Regions from separate parts of the Mycobacterium shunyiense genome, predicted to be linked through region 3. Evidence: riboswitches for the same ligand, from Rfam matches in the RefSeq annotation. Region 3 holds a riboswitch; each other region holds the start of a gene.
What was found. A riboswitch is a leader RNA that binds a small molecule or an ion and turns the genes downstream of it on or off. The one in region 3 is predicted to bind cobalamin.
Positions count from the first base shown of each region.

Region 1 (4,707 bases), on a different contig from region 3:
AAAGCACCGCGCCAGCGGCCGCGAGCTGGGCCAGATCCGCCGCTGCAGCCGCGCCGAGCTGTACCGCTCGATCGGCAAGGAAGGCAACCCGATGTCGTGGGGGGTGCGGCTCTACAACGGGCGCGACGAGCAGATGATGACGGTGATGCTGCCCAACCCGTTCCTCACCAATGTCCAGCAGATCCGTGACGAGCCAGAGTGGGGCCAGCTGGAACTGTGGGACAAGCTGCGCGAGAAATACCTCGGCCTGGGCCCGGATCAGTTGGACCGCAGCGGGAATCAGATCCGCTGCGGGGGCTGATCGCCGCTCAGCTGTTGTCCCGGTCGGCCGGCCAGGTGTTCGGAAGCAGCGGACTGACAGCGCCACCGCCGAACTCATCCTCGGTCAGCGCGGCGAACCCGGCCGGTGACGCGGTGCCCTCCCGTGGGGCGGAACCGGCGAAGCCGAGCCTTCCGGCGCCGCGGCCCGAGGGCATGGCCACCGGATCGGGCACCAGGTCCTGATCCAGGTACATGTACTTGTGTCCGCGCCCGTGCATCCCGACTTTCTCCCGGCGTCGGCGATGACGCGGTGCCGCAGCATCTTCCTCAGGCTCGGCCACATCAGCTTCGTCGGCGGCCGGCTTGGAGGCCGCCTTCTTGCGGGTTCTGCTCCCCGCCGCGCGACGGGCACCCATGTCCAAGCCGCCGACCATGTACCCGTAGGCGGGCATGGACACCGACGGCGGACCAGCCGGCGTCGGCGGCGGGGCAGGCGGCGGTGCGGGGGCTGGGGTAGCTGTCGGCGTCGGTGTCGGCGCGGGTGCGGGGGCTGGCGCAGGGGCCGGTGCAGAAGGTGACGGCTGAGCCATTGCCAGGCCGGCTGACGGCGCGGGCGGAGGTGGCGGCGCTACCACGGCCTCCGTCGTGGCATGGTGCGCCAGCGCCCCGACCCCCAGGCCGCCGACCACTCCGACCGGGGCCAGCGCGGTCGTGGCGGCCAGCGCCGGCAGCAACGCGGGGAGCAACGCCGTCTGGGTGATCGTGTAGTTGAGCAACTGGATGGTGTTGCCGATCGTGGACCCGATGATCTCCACCATCACCAGTGGGATGACCACACCCAGGGCCTGGGGATTGAAAAGCGCGGTGTACAGGACCGCGATCAGGTCGTCGATGATCACCTTGCTGGTGAACACGATGTAGGACACCGGGTCCAGTGGCACCGAGAAGATATAGGCCAGGGTGGCGGGGTTGAGATAGCTCAACGGGTTGCCGGTCCAACCCAGCCACGACCCCGGCACCCCGATTGGTGGCAGCAGATTCGATCCGTTCTGCAGCCCGGCGAAGAAATCGGCCAGCGGATCCGGGATACCGGTGTAGCCGATCTTGTTGAAGAACTCCTGCAGCTCGACGTAGAGCGGATACTGGCTGCTGTCGGGATAAGGCGCTTGGGGGACAAAGCCTTCGAGCCAATTGGCGAAGTCGGTGAACCACTGCGGGGCCTCCGGCGCGGTTTCCGGGGCCGAGTCCGCACTGTCCAGCGTCTTGAGCATCGCGGGCTCTACCTTGAGCATCGGGGGCGCCGCCTCGAGCTGTGGCACCGAGGTCACCGAGGCGTCCGCCGTCGCCTCGTAGGTGGTCATCACCGCGGCGGCCTGTGCCCACATCCGCGCATAGTTGGCCTCGTTCAGCGCTATCGGAATGGTGTTGACACCAAAGAAATTCGTGCCCACCAGCACCGCGTGTGCGGCGTGGTTGGCGGCCAGCTCAGCCATGGTCGGCATGGCCGCCAGGGCGCTGGCATAGGCCCCGGCGGCGGTCTGCAGCGCGGCGGCCGTCGACGTGGCCTGGGCTCCGGCGCGTCGTAGCCACGCCAGATAGGGGCCGTTGGCGGCCACGTACGCCTCCGCGGATGGGCCCATCCAGATCTCGGACTGGACTGCGCCCAGTACTGCGGTCAGCTCGTCGGCGATGGAGTTGTAGTCCGCCGCCAACGTGGACCACGCTGCGGCGGAGGCCAGCAATGAGCCGGCGCCGGGGCCGGCGGACAACAAGGACGAATGGACCTCAGGCGGCGACGCCGCCCAGACCGGGGCAGGCAAGGGGACCAGCTCTCTTCGGGGTACACCGCCCCGCGTCGAAGGATGCGACGATGTGAGTGTCCTGACTCTCGGATCAACGCTCGCCTCGCCTTCCAGCTCCGTTGAGAGCCGTGGCTGTTGAGGGTCGCTCCCCGATCACAGTGGCGGGACCGTGCCGGATTTACACCGGCTTCCTGCACCATCGTTGCCGTACCGGGGCATTGTCGCATGTCACTGGAAGACGCAATAGCTGACGCGCGCGTCGCCCGATCGCCCAACCGATCTGCCTTTGGAACGTTGTTGCGGGAGTTGACCTTCGGCCATGCCCGCCAACTTGAGTCGGTCATTAGGTGAACACCTGAGGCAACCGTGCCGACCAGCACACCCCGGTGGCGGGGACGTCACGGTGCGCCACGACGACCTGTACGCGGGCGCGCGCCCGACCGGCCGGTGGGCATCGGGCCCGAACCCGCCTGACTCAGCGTCCCGGTAGCCGAAGTCGGTTCGCTTCCTCGACGCTGAATCAGTCCTGCGCGATCAGTCCTGCGCGTCGGCCTTGTCAGCATTCCGGTTGAGCATGGCCGCCACGTCGATGCCCGAGGCCTTGAGCGACTCCAGGATGTTGGCCACCGCGAGCGGGCTGATGCCGAGCAGGCTCCCGACCGCGCCCTGGGTGTCGCCAGACCCGCCGATGATCGACAGCCGGTCGATCTCGGCCAGCGGTGCGGCCGCCGCCTCGGTCGCCTTGACCACCGAGGCGAGCACGTCGGGAAGCATCAGCAGGCGCGCGGCCTCGGCCGTGTAGCCGTTGAGCGCCGCGGCGATCTCCTTCTTACCGTTGGCCTCGGCCAGCAGTTTGGCCTCGATACCGGCGGCCTCGGCCTGTTGCTCGACCCGCAGGGCGTCGGCCAGTTCCTTCTTACCGGCGGCCTCGGCGACGAGCTTGGCCTGCAGGCTGTCGGCCTCGGCTTGCTTCTCCACCCGAAGGGCGTCGGCGGCCGCCTTGCGGGCGTCGGCCTCGGCCTGACCCTTGCGCCGCTCGGTCTCGGCTGCGGCCTCGGCGGCCAGGATCGTGGACTGGCGCTGGCCTTCGGCGATCGCGATGTCGGCCTGTCGCTTTGCCTCGGCAGGTGCGATCACGTCGGCCTGCAGGGCAGCCTGGGCCTGTTCGGCGCGGCGCTGCTCCACCTCGATGCGGGCCTGCACCCGGGCCGCCTCGGCCTGCTCCGTGGCAATGCCGACGTCCTTCTGGGCGCGGGCGTTGGCCAGCGGTCCGGCCTGGTCGGCCTGGGCGTTCTCGGCCTCGGTCTGCGCGCGCAGCCGGGCCAGCTCGACGTCGCGCTTCTGGTTGGCGGTGGCGATCGCGGTGTCGGCCTCGGCCTGCGCGATGGACCCCTCCTGGCGGGCCTTGGCCGACTGGATCTGGGCGTCGCGCTCGGCCTCGGCGGTGCCGACCGTGGCGTCCCGCTTGACCTCGGCGATGCGGCGCTGGCCGAGCGACTTCAGGTAGTCGTTGGCATCGGAGATGCCGGCGATCTTGAGGACGTCGACCTCCATGCCGATCCGGGCCAGGTCACCGCCGGCCTCCTCGACCACGCTGCGGGCCAGGCTGTCGCGGTTGGAGTTGAGGTCCTCGACGGTCATGGTCGCGGTGATGCCGCGCAGGCTGCCGGCCAGGATCTCGTTGATCTGACGCTGCAACTCGTTGAGGTCGGAGGTCAGGAAGCGTTGCACCGCGGTCTGTACGGCCTCGTCGGCCGAGCCGATGCGCACCAGCCCGACGGCTTCGACGTTGACCGGCACACCGTTGTTGGACAGCGCGTTCTGCAGGTTGATGCTGACGTTGAACGGTTCCAGGCTCATGATGTCCACCCGCTCGATGCCGGGCATCCGGAACCGGGCACCGCCGCGGACCACCTTGGGGGTGCCGCGTCCGGTGAACACGGCCACCTCGTTGGGCGGCACCTTGATGTAGTTCTTGACGTAGATCAACGGCAGCACCACCAGGATGAGGATCGCGGCGATGGCGGCGAGGACGACGATGAGCAGCAGGGACACTGTGGTGCCTTTCTCGGTGGGGCAGCGCTCGGGTGCAGCTCAGGTTTCTGGAACTGCTCAGGTTGCTGGAAGCTCAGGTTTCTGGAACTGCGACGATGTGGACGAAATCCGGATCGATGTCCGCGATGTAGACGCGCGTCGCCTTGGGCAGGGCGTCGGCCTCGTCGCTCTTGGCGCGGGAGAACACCCGGTTGCCGTCGGCGTCGACGAAGGAGATCTCGCCCCAGCCGCCCGGCGGGACTTCGAGGGTGACCGTGCCGAGCAGGCCGACATAAGAGGACCGGCCCTTGTGCGAGTTGGACTGCTGGCGGCGCATGTAGGGCAACAGCAGGCCGTTGAGGGTGAACACCAGCACGACCGCGCAGGCCGCGGCCAGGGCTGCGGACCAGATGGCGCCCAGGCCCAGCCAGGTGCCGATCAGGCCGCCGGTGCCGGCGCCGAGTAGGGCGACCGACAGGCCGGTCAGGCTCAGGAAGGGCATGCCGTCGCCGTGCCCGACATCGGCGAGCAGCAGGGCGGCCAGTACAGCGATGCCGCCGACGACGAACGCGGCCAGGTACACAGCCATCACGTGCTCGTGTCTCCATTC
Region 1 covers NZ_JBZDPT010000040.1:138,377-143,083, forward strand. The annotation lists gene AC4ELS_RS21980 (DUF7676 family protein) at 1-301, shown strand, start outside; gene AC4ELS_RS21985 (PPE family protein) at 309-2,081, opposite strand; cobalamin riboswitch at 2,116-2,299, opposite strand; gene AC4ELS_RS21990 (flotillin family protein) at 2,598-4,118, opposite strand; gene AC4ELS_RS21995 (NfeD family membrane protein) at 4,192-4,686, opposite strand.
Region 1: another riboswitch for cobalamin. It lies ahead of AC4ELS_RS21985 (PPE family protein); the one in region 3 lies ahead of AC4ELS_RS06795 (ABC transporter substrate-binding protein).

Region 2 (4,707 bases), on a different contig from region 3:
CGTAGCGCGGGCTCGTCGACCTGGATGATCGCGATACCTGCCGACTGCAGGTCCACCGTCTCGTCCCGGATTGCCAGGGCGACCTGAAAAGCGGTGTCGGCCAACGGCTGGTCATCGCGGACGAAAGACCAAGCCAAGATGGTCACCGGCCCGGTGAGCATGCCCTTGACCGGCTTGTCGGTGAGCGACTGCGCGTACGTAGCCCAGTCAACCGTCATCGGCTGCTGACGAGTGACGTCACCGAACAACACCGGCGGACGCACACAACGGCTGCCATACGACTGGACCCACCCGTTCTTGGTGGCGAAGAAGCCGTCGAGCTGCTCGGCGAAATACTGCACCATGTCGTTGCGTTCGGGTTCACCGTGCACGAGCACGTCCAACCCAAGCTGCTCCTGCAGCCGGATCACCGATTCAATCTCCGCCTGCATCCGGTTGCGGTACTCGGCCTCGTCGATCTCGCCGGCCACCAGCGCCGCCCGCGCCTTGCGGATGTCAACGGTCTGCGGGAACGAGCCGATTGTGGTGGTCGGCAGCGACGGCAGGCTGAGCCGCTCATCCTGCGCCCTGCGACGTTCGGTGGCGGCACCGCGGCTGATGCCGCCCGCCAGGACGGACTCCAGCCGAGCCCGCACGCTGTCGTTGTGAAGCCGGGGATCGCCGGCTCTCGACGCGGCCGCCGCGTTGGACGACTCGATCTCGGCGGCCACCTTCTCTTCGCCGTCGCGCAGCGCTACCGCCAGAGTCGCCACCTCGAAGACCTTCTCGGCGCCGAACGCCAACCAGCTGCGCAGCGCGCCATCGAGACCGTCTTCCGGGTCGAGCGTGTACGGCACATGCAGAGTCGAGCATGACGTCGAAACTGCAACTGCATTGGCATTTCCGGGGAGTGCCGTCAGGGTGTGCAGCGCGCTTTCAAGATTGGTACGCCAGATGTTGCGCCCGTCGACCACGCCCGCCACCAGCAGCTTGCCCGCAAGCTCGGGAACCGCTGACAGCGCCGAGGCAGATCCGGCCACCAAATCGATGCCAATCGCTTCGACCGGCGTCCGCGCCAGAGCGGGCAATGCGTCGGTGAGTGCACCGAAGTAGGTCGCGACGAAGATCGCCGGCCGCTTCGCCAGCTCAGCCAGCCGGGTGTATGTGCGCTCAGCCAGCTCGGCAGCATTGTCGAGGATGTCGGTCACCAGGACGGGTTCGTCGATCTGTACCCACGTGACGCCCTTGTCCGCGAGCACCGCGAGCAGTTCGGCGTACACACCGACGAGCTCGTCCAGCCTGGCCGTGGGAGCGTCGGCGCCCTCGACCGCCTTGGACAGGGCCAGGAACGTGATCGGGCCGACCACCACCGGGCGAGCCGGAACACCTTGGGCTGCCGCCTCTTCCAGCTCACCGAGTATCTTCGCCGGGTTGAGCGCGAAGGTGGTGCCCGGCCCGATCTCGGGCACGATGTAGTGGTAGTTGGTGTCGAACCACTTGGTCATCTCCAGCGGCGCGATGTCGTCGTTCCCGCGAGCCGCGGCGAAGTAGCGGTCGAGGTCATCGGCGATGCCGTCGACCCGGGACGGCAGGGCACCGACCAGGACCGCTGTGTCGAGCACCTGGTCGTAATAGGAGAAATCGTTGACCGGGACCGAATCCAGCCCGGCCGCGACCAGCGCCTTCCAGGTGTCGCGGCGCAAAGTAGCGGCGACGGACTCCAGTTCGGCGCGATCGATCCGCCCGGCCCAGTACTTCTCGACGGCACGCTTGAGTTCACGATTGGGCCCGATTCGGGGTGACCCCAGAATGGTGGCGGAAAACGGTGTTGCGGTTGTGCTCATGACGAGGTCCTTCAACGTACGAAGAGGATGGCCACCGCTAGGAGACACCGAGCCGAACGCAGCCACCCGCCACGAGTGAACCGCTTTCGGCCACTGCCCATTCCGCGAGGCGATGAACCACCGGACGCGGCGCGCCCGGTACGGCTGGCAGGTCTTCGGACTCACAGGCACGCACGTGGACCGTGCTCCTACTGGCCGTCGCTTCCCAGCCGCAGATTTCTGCGGGCCAGTGCTGATGACGGCGGTCGTTCCTGCATACCGCTGCGGGACAGTCCCGGATTCTCACCGGGTTCCCTCTCACGTCGCATCTCGATCAGCCTGCGACGCTCGATGTCGGCACCGTAAACGTCCCGGCGCCGACAAACCAGCTGCGTGGCTCAGACTACCCCGTGGTCAGCACTCCTCATCGAGGCATCGCGGCCTTGATCTTGTCCACCACGTCGGCTGCCTGGGTCACTGAGGATCCCGCCGGCTTGCACGCTTGGATGTCCATGACGAGGTTCGCGGCGGCGGCCAGCGCGCGCTGGCAGTCGCGGGTCTGGTCACCGTCGACGCGGGTGAACGGCAGGGTGAGTTCGTCTTCGGTTCTGGTGAGCGTGCCGCTCTTCCACTTGGGCAGCGGTTCACCGTTGAGCGTGATGTTCACCTTGTGGTCGGTGCACTTGGACCAGCGTTCCGCCGACTGAGCAAGGAAGTCGTCGGCGTCCTGCGCAGACGGAAAGATCACCACCGACTGCACCAGAAGGTTCTCCCAGTTGTCATTGTCCGGTGCCCGCAGCAGCACCTGGCGCATCGCGGCCCAGTGATCCCCGTAGATGGCGGACTCGTTTACCTGCCAGGCGCCCAGGCAGTTCAGGTTGGGCAGCAGGTTGCGATGGTCGCTCATCTCCGTGACCGGTGGGTGCGCTGTCATCCCGTCGGCCCCCATCAGCGTGTTGACCTCTTCGGTGCTGAGCAGCAGACCCTCGAGTGCCGACTTGGGCACGTCCTTCGGCGGCCCCGGGACTGTGTCGCTGTTGCCGGAACAACTGGTGGCCATCAGCACGAGCGCAACCAACGAGATCACAAGCCGGATCACGGTAATCCTTTACTGGAGGCACGGTGCACCGCGCAGGTGGGTGAATGTTCAAAGATCGCAGGTGCCGGCCCGAGCCGCGATTACCCGATCATTCCAACGTGATTGGCGCTTCGTCAGGCGTGTGTGCCCGCGGCGGCACAGGCCATCTGCGCGTTGTTGGCATCGTTGTTGAGCTGGGTCGCCGTGTCGTTGAGCGATTGACCGCCGGTCCGCAGCCCCATCTTCAGCAGCAGCTTGGTGGCACCGAAAGACCATGAGCGCATCGGGTTGGCAATGTCGGGCGAGAGTCCCGGTGTGCCTGCGGCATTCATCGCCGACGCGGCGGCTTCACGCAGCGCCGTCCGGCCACTGGTGTTCGTCGTACTGATGGTCGGATCCCCGTAGTCGGGCCGCTCCACACCTTCGATCGAATCGGCGAAATCGCCGTAGAAGGTTGATGCCGAATCGAGCGCGTTGGCGAACGTCGAGCAAGCCGTAACCGCAGGCACGCCAGGGTCATCCGTACTCGCGACCGGCACCGGCACCGGACCTGCAACCGGCGCACCCGCCGTCACCGGCGGCAACTCGGGCACCGCGGGCGCCCCCGGCCCCGGTGCGCCCGCCTCATCGCCGGGTTCCGCGAACGCGGCGGGCGCGGAACCAAACCCAATGCTGAAGGCAATGAGCAACGATGCCACGCCTCGCTCGTACACCTGAGACGACCTCAACGATTCCTCCGTCAGTCGGATAGCAGTTCGACGCCAAGGCGCCACAGTTGACGTCCGCGCCTCATCGACGCATCTGCCGTCCCCCCGGATGCACCTCACCGTCGAGGGTCCACATGTCCAAAAGGTGAACTGCAGGCCAACCCGTTCCCCCTAACGGTCGTCCATTGTGCGCCGGCCGCACCCGCCGATGCCTCATATATGTAATGCGCTGCAGCACACGCTATTTCCCAGCAATCTCACAGGTTCGGCGATTCCAGCTCGACGGAAATGAGGTGGCAACTGTTGGGACGTTGTTCACCAAACCGAAACGCGACCGGTTCATGATTCGTCGCGACAGATTCCTTGGGCCCTTTGATTTTTGACGACCACGGCGCGTCGCATAACGCAGGGCCCAAAACCACGAGAGGCGCAAGTTCACGCATGTTGAGTCGTTTTGCCCCCCTGGCTGCAGTCTGCATGTTGGCCCCTGTAGCGATTGCGCCCCTTGCATATGCAGATCCCCCGCCGCCGCCGGACCCCGCGGTGCCCGCCGCAGCGGCGGCGCCCGCCCCGCCCCCACCGGACACGGGCGCAGTGCCGTCCTCGCCCCCCGGAGTCCTCGACACCCCCGACGGCTGGCACGTGACGGTCGCCGGATCCAACGAAACCCTGCTGCCGGTCGCACCACTGACCACCGCGGTGTCGTCACGTGAGTACCTCGTCGGCGGCACCTTCAACGGAAAGGTATCGGGCGGGGGCAAGACCAAACTGACCGGCGGCACGCTCGAAGCCGGCGCCCAGATCGGTTGCGGCATCATCACTGACGAAACGGAAATCAACCCGGGCATCAGCTTCACCCCAGGCATCAAGATCCCGTTCACCGGTTCGGCCGGCGATGCCAGCCTCGGTACCGGTGTCAGCCTGCAGGGCAAGGTCTACCTCAAGCCCGGCACCGTGACCATCGTTCCGATCGACAAGAAGTCGTTCAAGGGCACGGGCACTCGCGTGACGATCACGGGCGTGCGCATCAAGTTCGATCAGTGCGCCGGTCAGTCGTTCATCCGCACTTACGCGACGCTGACCAGCTCCACCGACAACACCGACGACGTCGTCACCTACC
Region 2 covers NZ_JBZDPT010000047.1:604,561-609,267, forward strand. The annotation lists gene metE (5-methyltetrahydropteroyltriglutamate--homocysteine S-methyltransferase) at 1-1,823, opposite strand, end outside; cobalamin riboswitch at 1,953-2,169, opposite strand; gene AC4ELS_RS30015 (sensor domain-containing protein) at 2,227-2,901, opposite strand; gene AC4ELS_RS30020 (Rv2240c family protein) at 3,015-3,578, opposite strand; gene AC4ELS_RS30025 (MspA family porin) at 4,029-4,707, shown strand, end outside.
Region 2: another riboswitch for cobalamin. It lies ahead of metE (5-methyltetrahydropteroyltriglutamate--homocysteine S-methyltransferase); the one in region 3 lies ahead of AC4ELS_RS06795 (ABC transporter substrate-binding protein).

Region 3 (4,707 bases):
GCGCCTCGATGACGTCGCCGGGCCGCGCGCCGCAGGCCAGGACGGTCAGCGAAATGTGGCGGTCACCGAACTGGTGGTGCCAGTCGATGGCGGCCATCGCCAGGCGTTCCGGGTCGGTGTAGGCCAGCTCGGTGGAATCCATTGCCGCGAGCCATTTTCCGGCGTTGCTGAAGTGCATTCCACCGCCTGCGGATTCGATCCACATGACGTCGGCCGGCCGATTGGCGAGCCAAGCCCGGCCGCGGGTGCGCACCACGCCCTCGAGCAGGAGGTCGACAGCGTCGTGCAGGCGCATCGGGTGAAACGGTCGGCGGGCGGCGAATTCGACGATGATGACCTCGTCGTCGGGTTCCAGCGGTGGTTCACCGGCCAGAAGCGGATCGTGCGGTGTCGGGGTGCGCCCGCGGGGGCTGTTCGGCTCCAGATGAGCCAGGCCGAGCTCCACCTGGTCGGGGCCCACGGTGATGCGGGCGCGGGGCGCGAGCCGGCGGAGCACCGACAGGGTGGTGGCCTCGGGCTCGTCGAGCACCAGCATGTCGGCGAACTCGGCCTGGCCGACGACCACCTGGGCGACGGTGCGTCCGTCGGGCAGTTCCTCGTCGCCGATGGACTGCTGCAGCCACACCGTGGCGTCCAGGCACGCGATCACCGCGCCGATGGTGACGTCGCGAGAGGCGGGTCCGTCGATGTAGCCGGGCCCGACGTGGACCCGGATGGTGTTGATGGCCCAGCACACGGGCTCGGCCTCCAGCCAGGGCATCAACTGCACGACGATGCGCTCCACGTCGCCACGCCGGTGCAGGCGCCGTAACAGGATCAGCAGGTCGTCGCGGACTGTGCAGGACACGCAACCGTGGGCGAGCTCGAGGGCGAGTTCGGATGTGCCGCTGCCGTCGGACACGGTCCGCAGCACCACATGGCCGTCAAAGGTGTGGCGCACGAGCACGGTTCCCGGCCTGCGGCCCAGTTCTTCTGCTACGCCGTCGCTGTCACCTTGACCGGCGATCAGCACCACAGGGGTTCGCACCGTACCTCCCGACACAGTTGTTGTTGAAAACGATTATCATTATCGTGAGGCTACCCCATCCGAAGGAGACCGATGTCTGCCCACTGCCAAGTCACCGGGCGCTCGCCCGGGTTCGGCAACACGGTGTCGCACTCGCACAAGCGCAGTCGCCGCCGCTGGAACCCCAATATCCAGACCAAGACGTACTACCTGCCGACCGAAGGGCGCAGGATCCGACTTCGCGTCAGCGCCAAGGGAATCAAGGTGATCGACCGCGACGGCATCGAGGCCGTGGTGGCCCGGTTGCGTAGCGCAGGGGAGAAGATCTGATGGCCAGCACCGATATTCGGCCGATCGTGAAGCTGAAGTCGACCGCGGGGACCGGGTACACCTACGTCACCCGCAAGAACCGCCGCAACGACCCGGACCGGATCGTGCTGCGCAAGTACGACCCGGTCATCCGCCGCCACGTCGAATTCCGTGAGGAGCGCTGATGGCCAAGCGATCCAAGATCGTCAAGAACGAGCAGCGCCGGAAGCTCGTGGAGCGCTACGCCGAACGGCGGGCCGAGCTCAAAGAGGCCATCCGCAATCCGGAGAGCACGCGTGAGCAGAAGGCCGCGGCGGTGTCGGCGCTGCAACGGTTGCCGCGCGATTCCAGCCCGGTCCGATTGCGCAACCGGGACGCGGTCGACGGGCGACCACGTGGGCATCTGCGCAAGTTCGGCCTGTCGCGGGTCCGGGTGCGCGAACTGGCGCACCGCGGTGAACTGCCCGGCGTACGGAAGTCGAGTTGGTGATGGCGGCGAATTCCCGGAAGCACAACAAGAAGCGACCCCCGGCCACCGATCTCAAGAAGCCGAGGCGCAATCAGCTGAAGGCCCTCGGGGTGACCGAGGTCGACTACAAGGACGTCCACCTGCTGCGCACGTTCATCAGCGAGCGGGGCAAGATCCGGTCCCGGCGCATCACCGGGCTCACCCCGCAGCAACAGCGCCAGGTCGCCACGGCGATCAAGAACGCCAGGGAGATGGCGCTGCTGCCAGTCGTCGGGCCGGCCTGACCTACCATCGACGGCGATAGGGCGACTGCGGATCGTGGAAGCCGGTGTGAATCCGGCGCGGTCCCGCCACTGTGATCGATCGACCAGTTCTTGCTGGTCGTCGAGAGCCAGATACACACCGCAGTCGCCACCTCGCACGCACTGGGGCGGATCTCCCCGGAGAGGATGGGTACGCCCATGGCTGCTCGTTGGCTGACCGCCGGACTGGCATCGGTGCTACTGGTATCGGGGTGCGCCTCGACCGCGGCGCCCGACACCGCAGGCGGCGCCCCACCGGGATTCCCGGTGACCGTGGACAATTGCGGCGTCAGCTCGACCTATGAGCGTCCGCCTACTCGCGCAGTCGCGCTCAACCAGCACGCGATCGAGGTGCTGTTGGCGCTGGGCCTGGAGAATTCCATGGCCGGCACGTCCTATCTCGACGATCGGATCCTGCCCGAGTACCAGGCCGCCTACGACAGTATTCCGGTACTGGCCAAGGAGTACCCGTCCTACGAGTCGTTGCTGGCCACCGAACCCGATTTCGTCTACGGCGGCTGGGACAGCGCGTTCGACGAGAAGGAGGGCCGCGGTCGGCAGCGGCTGACCGATGCCGGGGTCCACACCTACCTCAACATCGAGGATTGCCGGGACGAGCCCGTGACGATGTCGGCCGTGGACGACGAAATCCGGACTATCGGAGACATTTTCGGTGTCCCCGACCGCGCCGAGCAGCAGCTCGAGAAGCTCCACGGCGAGTTGGCGCAGTCCGAGGCGAAACTACGCGGGACCCAGCCGATACGCGTCGCTGTCTATGACAGTGGCGAGGCGACGGTGTTCACCTCGGGCGGCAAAGGCATCGGCAACCTGATGATCGAAGAGGCCGGCGGAGCCAACGTGTTCGCCGATGTGCCCAAGGTTTGGGCTGACGTGTCGTTCGAGCAGTTCGCCGAACGCGCACCCGAGGTCATCGTGATCTACGACTACGGTGATCGGCCGGTCGAGGACAAGAAGCGATTCCTCACCGAGCATCCTCTGCTGCAGCATGTTCCGGCTGTCGAGCAGCAGAGGTTCGCCGTGCTTCCGCTGTCATCGGTGGTCGTCGGCGTGCGGGTGGGCCGGGCGGTGGAGTCGCTGGCGCGACAGCTGCACCCGGACCGGTTTGCGTGATTCCCTACCGGCTGGTCCTCGCCGGGTTGGCGGGGCTGCTGCTGACGACGATGACCGCCGGGGTCGCCGTCGGTTCGGTCTCGATCCCGCCGGGGCAGGTGTGGGCCATCGTGTTGCACTCCGTGCATCCGGGCCTCGTCGAGCAGAGTTGGCCTGCGGTCCGGGAATCCATCGTGCTCGACGCCCGGCTGCCGCGCGTCGTGCTGGGGGCGGTGGTCGGTGCCGGCCTGGCGGCGTGCGGGATGGCGTTGCAGGCCGTGGTGCGCAACCCGCTTGCCGATCCGATGCTGCTGGGTGTCTCCTCGGGAGCATCGGTCGGCGCCGTCGCAATGCTCGTGTTCGGTGCGGGCGCGCTGCAGGCGCTGACCTTGCCACTGGCGGCCTTCCTCGGGGCCTTCCTCGCACTCGTTGCGGTGTACGCCCTGGCTCGTTCGGGTGGGCGGATGACGACCGTGCGGTTGGTTTTGGCCGGCGTGGCGGTGGCCGAAGTGCTGTCCGCGCTGGCCAGCCTGATGATCGTGACTTCTGACGATCCGCACAAGACACAGTCGGCGGTGCGGTGGATGCTCGGCGGCCTGGGCGGGACCACCTGGCGCATGGTCTGGGTGCCCGCGCTGGCGGTGTTCCTCGGCGTATTGGTGCTCTTGGCCTTCACCCGATCGCTGAACCTGCTCTACACCGGTGAGGAGGCGGCTGCCTCGCTGGGGCTCGATGTCCACCGGTTCCGGGCCGGGATGTTCGTCGTCGTGGCGCTGATGGTCGGCGCCATGGTCGCGGTCAGCGGCACGATCGGATTCGTCGGGCTGATCATGCCGCATGTGGTGCGGCTGCTGGTCGGGGCCGACCACCGCAAGGCGCTGCCGGCTGCGGCATTGCTGGGGGCGGCATTCCTGGTGTCGTGCGACATCGTGGCCAGGACCGTGGCCACCCCGGAGGAACTGCCCGTCGGGATCCTGACCGCACTGGTCGGCGGGCCGTTCTTCCTGTGGCTGATGCGACGAAAGGCCGGGGTGTGACGGTAGAGGTGGTGTTCGACGCGGTGTCGGTGTCGATGCGCGGCAAGCCGGTGGTCACCGATGTCTCGCTGGCGGTGGCCGCAGGTGAGGTGCTGGCCGTGGTCGGACCGAACGGGGCGGGCAAGACGACGTTGCTGCGCACGCTGTACCGGGCTCTGCGGCCGAGTGCCGGACGGGTGCTGGTCGACGGCACCGACGTGTGGAAGCTTCCGGGCAAGCAGGCCGCGCGCCGGGTGGCGGCGGTATTACAGGAAGCCACCGGCGATTTCGAACTCACCGTGTACGACATGGTCGCGATGGGCCGCACACCGTACAAGCGGTCCTTCGCGGCCGACAGCCGTGAGGACCGCGAGATCATCGGCGGGGCGATGGCGGCACTGGACATCGCGGACCTGAGCAGCGCCGATTACGGTCGGCTTTCCGGCGGGCAGAAGCAACGGGTGCTCATCGCTCGCGCGCTGGCCCAGCGCACCG
Region 3 covers NZ_JBZDPT010000007.1:68,397-73,103, reverse strand. The annotation lists gene mrf (ribosome hibernation factor-recruiting GTPase MRF) at 1-1,027, opposite strand, end outside; gene rpmB (50S ribosomal protein L28) at 1,100-1,336, shown strand; gene rpmG (50S ribosomal protein L33) at 1,336-1,500, shown strand; gene rpsN (30S ribosomal protein S14) at 1,500-1,805, shown strand; gene rpsR (30S ribosomal protein S18) at 1,805-2,068, shown strand; cobalamin riboswitch at 2,080-2,205, shown strand; gene AC4ELS_RS06795 (ABC transporter substrate-binding protein) at 2,246-3,217, shown strand; gene AC4ELS_RS06790 (FecCD family ABC transporter permease) at 3,214-4,233, shown strand; gene AC4ELS_RS06785 (ABC transporter ATP-binding protein) at 4,230-4,707, shown strand, end outside.

Region 4 (4,707 bases), on a different contig from region 3:
TCCTCGTGCTCGCCGGTCTGCCTGTTCACCAGCTCGAGTCCCACCAGATGATCGTCCTCACCGATGGCGCCGACCACCTCGGTGCAGGTGCGGACGTGGATGTTCGGCGTCTGCTCGATCTGCTGGATCAGGTAGAACGACATCGACGCTTCCAGCGACGGTCCGCGCACCAGCAGCGTGACCGACTTGGCCTCGCGCGACATGAACATCGCGGCTTGCCCGGCGGAGTTGGCGCCGCCGACGATGTAGACGTCCTCTCCCTTGCACTCGGAGGCGTCGGACACCGAGGCTCCGTAGTAGACCCCGCGGCCGACGTAGTTGTTCGGGTTGTCGGGATCGGTCCAACAGCCCGGCACCGGGAGCTGGCGGTACTCGACGCCGGTGGCCAGGATGACTGCGCGGGCGCCGATGGTCTCCCCGTCGGCGAAGGTGATGGTGCGGGCCGCGCCCGCGATGTCGAGTGCGACGGCTTCGCGGGTGGTGATCACCTCGGCGCCGAAGCGCTCGGCCTGTCGGCGGGCCGAGGTGGCCAGTTCGGCTCCTGACACCCCCGTCGGGAAGCCCAGATAGTTCTCGATCCGCGAACTGCGGCCGGCCTGCCCACCGGTGGTGGTGCCCTCGATCAGCACCGTCCGCAGGCCCTCGGAGGCGCCGTACACCGCGGCAGCAAGGCCTGCCGGGCCACCGCCGATCACCGCGAGGTCATACATGGTCAGTGATGGGGTGGTCGACAGACCCAGCATGTCGGCGAGCTCACCGTCACTCGGTTCGACCAGCGTCTCGCCGCCCTCGGTGATCACCACGGGAAGTTGCAGGCCGTCGAGCCCCGCGGCTTCCAGGAGCTGGCGACCCATCGGCTCGTCGGTGGTGAACGCACGGAAGGTGTGCTGGTTGCGGGCCAGGAACTGGCGCACCTCCCAGGACCGCGAACTCCACTGGTGGCCGATCACCTTGGTGTGCGGGATGGCCCGGTCGCCGACGGTGTGCCACTGCTCCAGCAGGCCGTCGATCACCGGGTACAGCTTCTCCTCGGGCGGATCCCACGGCTTGAGCAGGTAGTGGTCGAGGTCGACGACGTTGATGGCGTCGATCGCGGCGGTGGTGTCGGCATATGCCGTCAACAGCACACGCCGGGCCATCGGGTAGAGGTCCATCGCGGATTCGAGGAATTCGATGCCGCTCATCTGCGGCATCCGGTAGTCGGCGACGAACACCGCGACGGTGTCGCCACGCAGCTTCAGTTCGTTGAGGGTCTCCAGGGCGTCCGGGCCGGATTCGGCGCGCACGATCCGGTACCGCTCGCCGTAGTGACGGCGTAGGTCCCGGGCAACTGCGCGGGACACCGCGGGATCGTCGTCGACGGTCAGGATTACGGGTTTACGGGGCTGGGAGGCGGGGCCGGTCATCGCTGCTAATTATGCGCCCCGCCGCAGCGGCGCGTCGGCCGCCTCGGTGGCCTGTGGCTACGCGAGGCGACGACGCGAGGCAACGGCGCGAGCCAACTACGCGAGGCAACACTGTGGGCGTCGGCCAATGAGTCAAAGGCCTGCGCCGGCACGGCATGTAAGAATGTCGCCGGTAAGGCGATGACGACAGTGAGGAAGCCGGTGCGAATCCGGCGCGGTCCCGCCACTGTCATCGGGGAGTGACCCTCATCGGCCACGGCTCTCAAAGGGGCTGGAAGGCGAGGCGAACGGTGATCCGAAAGCCAGGAGACTCACGTCATCGCGTCCTGCGATCCGGGGCGGTGTACCCCGAGGAAGCTGATGCACGCCCATGCCCCGTGCGTTGTGGGTGGCACGTGCGCTGATGACGGCGCTGGTCACCATTGCGGTCGCCTCGGCGGCCGGTTGCTCGGCCGAGCACGCCACCGTCACCGACGGCGCGCGTCCCGGTTGCATCACCGGCTTCGATCCGGCCGCCGACTACTTCCCGGACAAATCGACCCTGTCCGAGGCCACCAACTTCCGCCTCGAATACCACCGCAGCTACCAGATCCTGACCGTGCAGCGCCCCTACCTCGGCGGACAGCCGGTGTCGTATGTGCTGGTGCGCTGCGGCGCCCCGGCCCCCGAGCTGACCGGCGAACTCGCACACGCCCAGCAAATCACCGTCCCGGTACGCACTGTGTATTCGGGTTCCACCACCCATCTGGCGATGATCACCGAACTCGGTCAGGCCGATGTGGTGACCGGGGTATCCAGTCCTCCCGAGGTTGCCGATCCGCAGATCCGTAGCCGCATCGATGCCGGCGCGATCGTCGGCTACGCCCCGGGCGGGCAGCTCAACATCGAGTCGGTGCTGCAGGCCGGCCCCGATGTGCTGGTCACCGAGGGCGTGGACGACCCCGGTTATCCGAAGTTGCGTGAGACCGGAATCCCGGTGGTCGCCGACGCCGAATGGCTCGAGCCCACCCCGCTGGGCCGCGCCGAATGGATCAAAATGTTTGCGGCACTGACCAGTACCGAACGCCAGGCCGAGCAGACCTACCGCCAGATCCGTGATGGCTACCACGCGCTGAGCGCCCGGGCCGCCGCGGCCAGATCGGTCGATGTCCTGGTGGGCGCCATGTATTCGGGCAACTGGTCGATGCCCACCGGCGCCAGCTACCCGGGCCGGCTGGTCGCCGACGCCGGCGGGACCTACCCCTGGCTCAGCGACACCGGCGCGCAGAACCGGCAGCTGAACTTCGAATCGGTCTACGCCCGCGCCGGGAACGCACCACTGTGGCTGGTCACCGATAATTGGAAAACCGTGAGCGACGCGGCATCCCAAGACAGCCGCTACGGCGAGCTCGCTGCCGTCCGCGATGGTCAGGTGTGGTCGGCCACGAAGGCCGTCGACCAGAACGGCCGCAACACCTACTGGGAGCGCGGAACGGCGCGGCCGGATCTTCTGCTCGGCGACCTGGTGGCCATCCTGCATCCCGAGCTGGCACCCGGCCACGACTTCGCGTTCTACCGCCAGGTCCCTCGGTGAGGGCCCGGACTCCGCTGGTTCTGACGGGCCTGGTCGTCGCGGTCGTTGTGCTGGTCCTGCTGAGCCTGGCGCTCGGCCCGGTCCGCGTGCCGCTCGCCGACACCGTGCGGGTACTGCTCGGCGCCGAGGCTTCCGACCCGCGCTGGCAGGTGATCGTGGCGAACATGCGACTACCCCGGGTGCTCACCGCGCTGGCCGCCGGGGCCGCGCTCGGAGTCGCCGGGCTACAACTGCAGACACTGTTCCGCAACACCCTCGCCGATCCCTACATCCTGGGGGTCAGTTCCGGTGCCAGCCTCGGCGTGGCGCTGGTCGTGCTGGTCGGCGGCAGCGCCGGCGCCGGGTTCAGCGCCGGGATGGCCGGGGTCGGCCGCGCCGGGTCGGTGGTCGCGGCCGCGGTGGGTGCCGCCGCGATGCTGACGCTGGTGCTGGCGCTATCGCGCTGGACGCGCTCGCCGGCCACCCTGCTGCTGATCGGGGTGATGCTGGGCGCAGCCAGCACCGCACTGGTGAGCCTTGCGATGGTCTATTCCGACCCGCAACGGGTGCAGCAATTTCTGCTGTGGGGACTGGGCAGTTTCGCCGGAACCGGCTGGGGCGACCTGCGACTGTTACTCCCTCTGATCGGCGGCGGGCTGGCCACCGCTGCTCTGACGATCCGGCCGCTCAACGCGCTGCTGCTCGGTGAGAGCTACGCGGTGACCATGGGTATCAACGTCCGGCGAGCCCGGATGGTCACGGTCGGGTCGGCATCGGTGCTGGCGGGCGTGACGACGGCATTCTGCGGACCGATAGCGTTCCTCGGCCTGGTGGTCCCACACCTGGCGCGCATCGCCCTCGGGACCTCCGACCACCGCGTGGTGGTACCCGCGGTGACGTTGCTGGGTGCCGTGGCCGCCCTGGCCTGCGGGATCGTCAGCCAGGTGCCGGGCAGCGATCTGGTGATTCCGGTCAACGCGGTCACGGCGCTGGTCGGGGCGCCGGTGGTGATCACCGTGCTGCTGCGGGCCCGGCGAGGCTCGGGGATGCTGGCATGACCAATCCTGCAGTCGAATTGGCCGGCCTGAGCATCGGATACCGCCACCGCCGCCAGGTCAGCACCGTGGCCACCGGACTTGATGCGCAGGCCCGCCGCGGCGAGCTCACCGTGCTGATCGGCCCCAACGGCGCCGGCAAATCCACCCTGATCCGGACCCTGGCCGGGCTGCAGCCGGCGCTCGGGGGCCAGGTGCTGCTCGACGGGACCGACCTGACCAAGCTGCCTCGTGACGAACTGGCCCGACAGGTCGGCGTGGTCCTCACCGAACGGATCGACCCGGGCTTGCTGTCGGCGCGGGAACTGGTGGGGCTGGGCCGAATTCCGCACCTGGGCCTGGCCGCCCGGCTGGGTCGCGCCGACGAGGAGATCGTGGACTGGGCACTGGCAGCCACCGGCGCCGGGCACCTGGCGTCGCGGTCGGCCGCGGAACTGTCCGACGGCGAGTGCCAGCGGGTGCTGACCGCGCGTGCGCTGGCCCAACAACCCGGCCTGCTGATCCTCGACGAGCCGACCGCATTCCTGGATGTGTCCGCGCGGGCCGCGCTGTTCGGACTGCTGCGCAAGCTGGCCCGTGACCAGCAGCTGGCGGTGGTGCTGAGCACCCACGACCTGGAACTGGCATTGCGGGTCGCCGACCGGGTGTGGCTGATGGATCGGTCGGGCACCCTCACCGACACCATCGGCGAGGA
Region 4 covers NZ_JBZDPT010000040.1:132,345-137,051, forward strand. The annotation lists gene AC4ELS_RS21960 (NAD(P)/FAD-dependent oxidoreductase) at 1-1,406, opposite strand, end outside; cobalamin riboswitch at 1,553-1,739, shown strand; gene AC4ELS_RS21965 (ABC transporter substrate-binding protein) at 1,777-2,979, shown strand; gene AC4ELS_RS21970 (FecCD family ABC transporter permease) at 2,976-4,016, shown strand; gene AC4ELS_RS21975 (ATP-binding cassette domain-containing protein) at 4,013-4,707, shown strand, end outside.
Region 4: another riboswitch for cobalamin. It lies ahead of AC4ELS_RS21965 (ABC transporter substrate-binding protein); the one in region 3 lies ahead of AC4ELS_RS06795 (ABC transporter substrate-binding protein).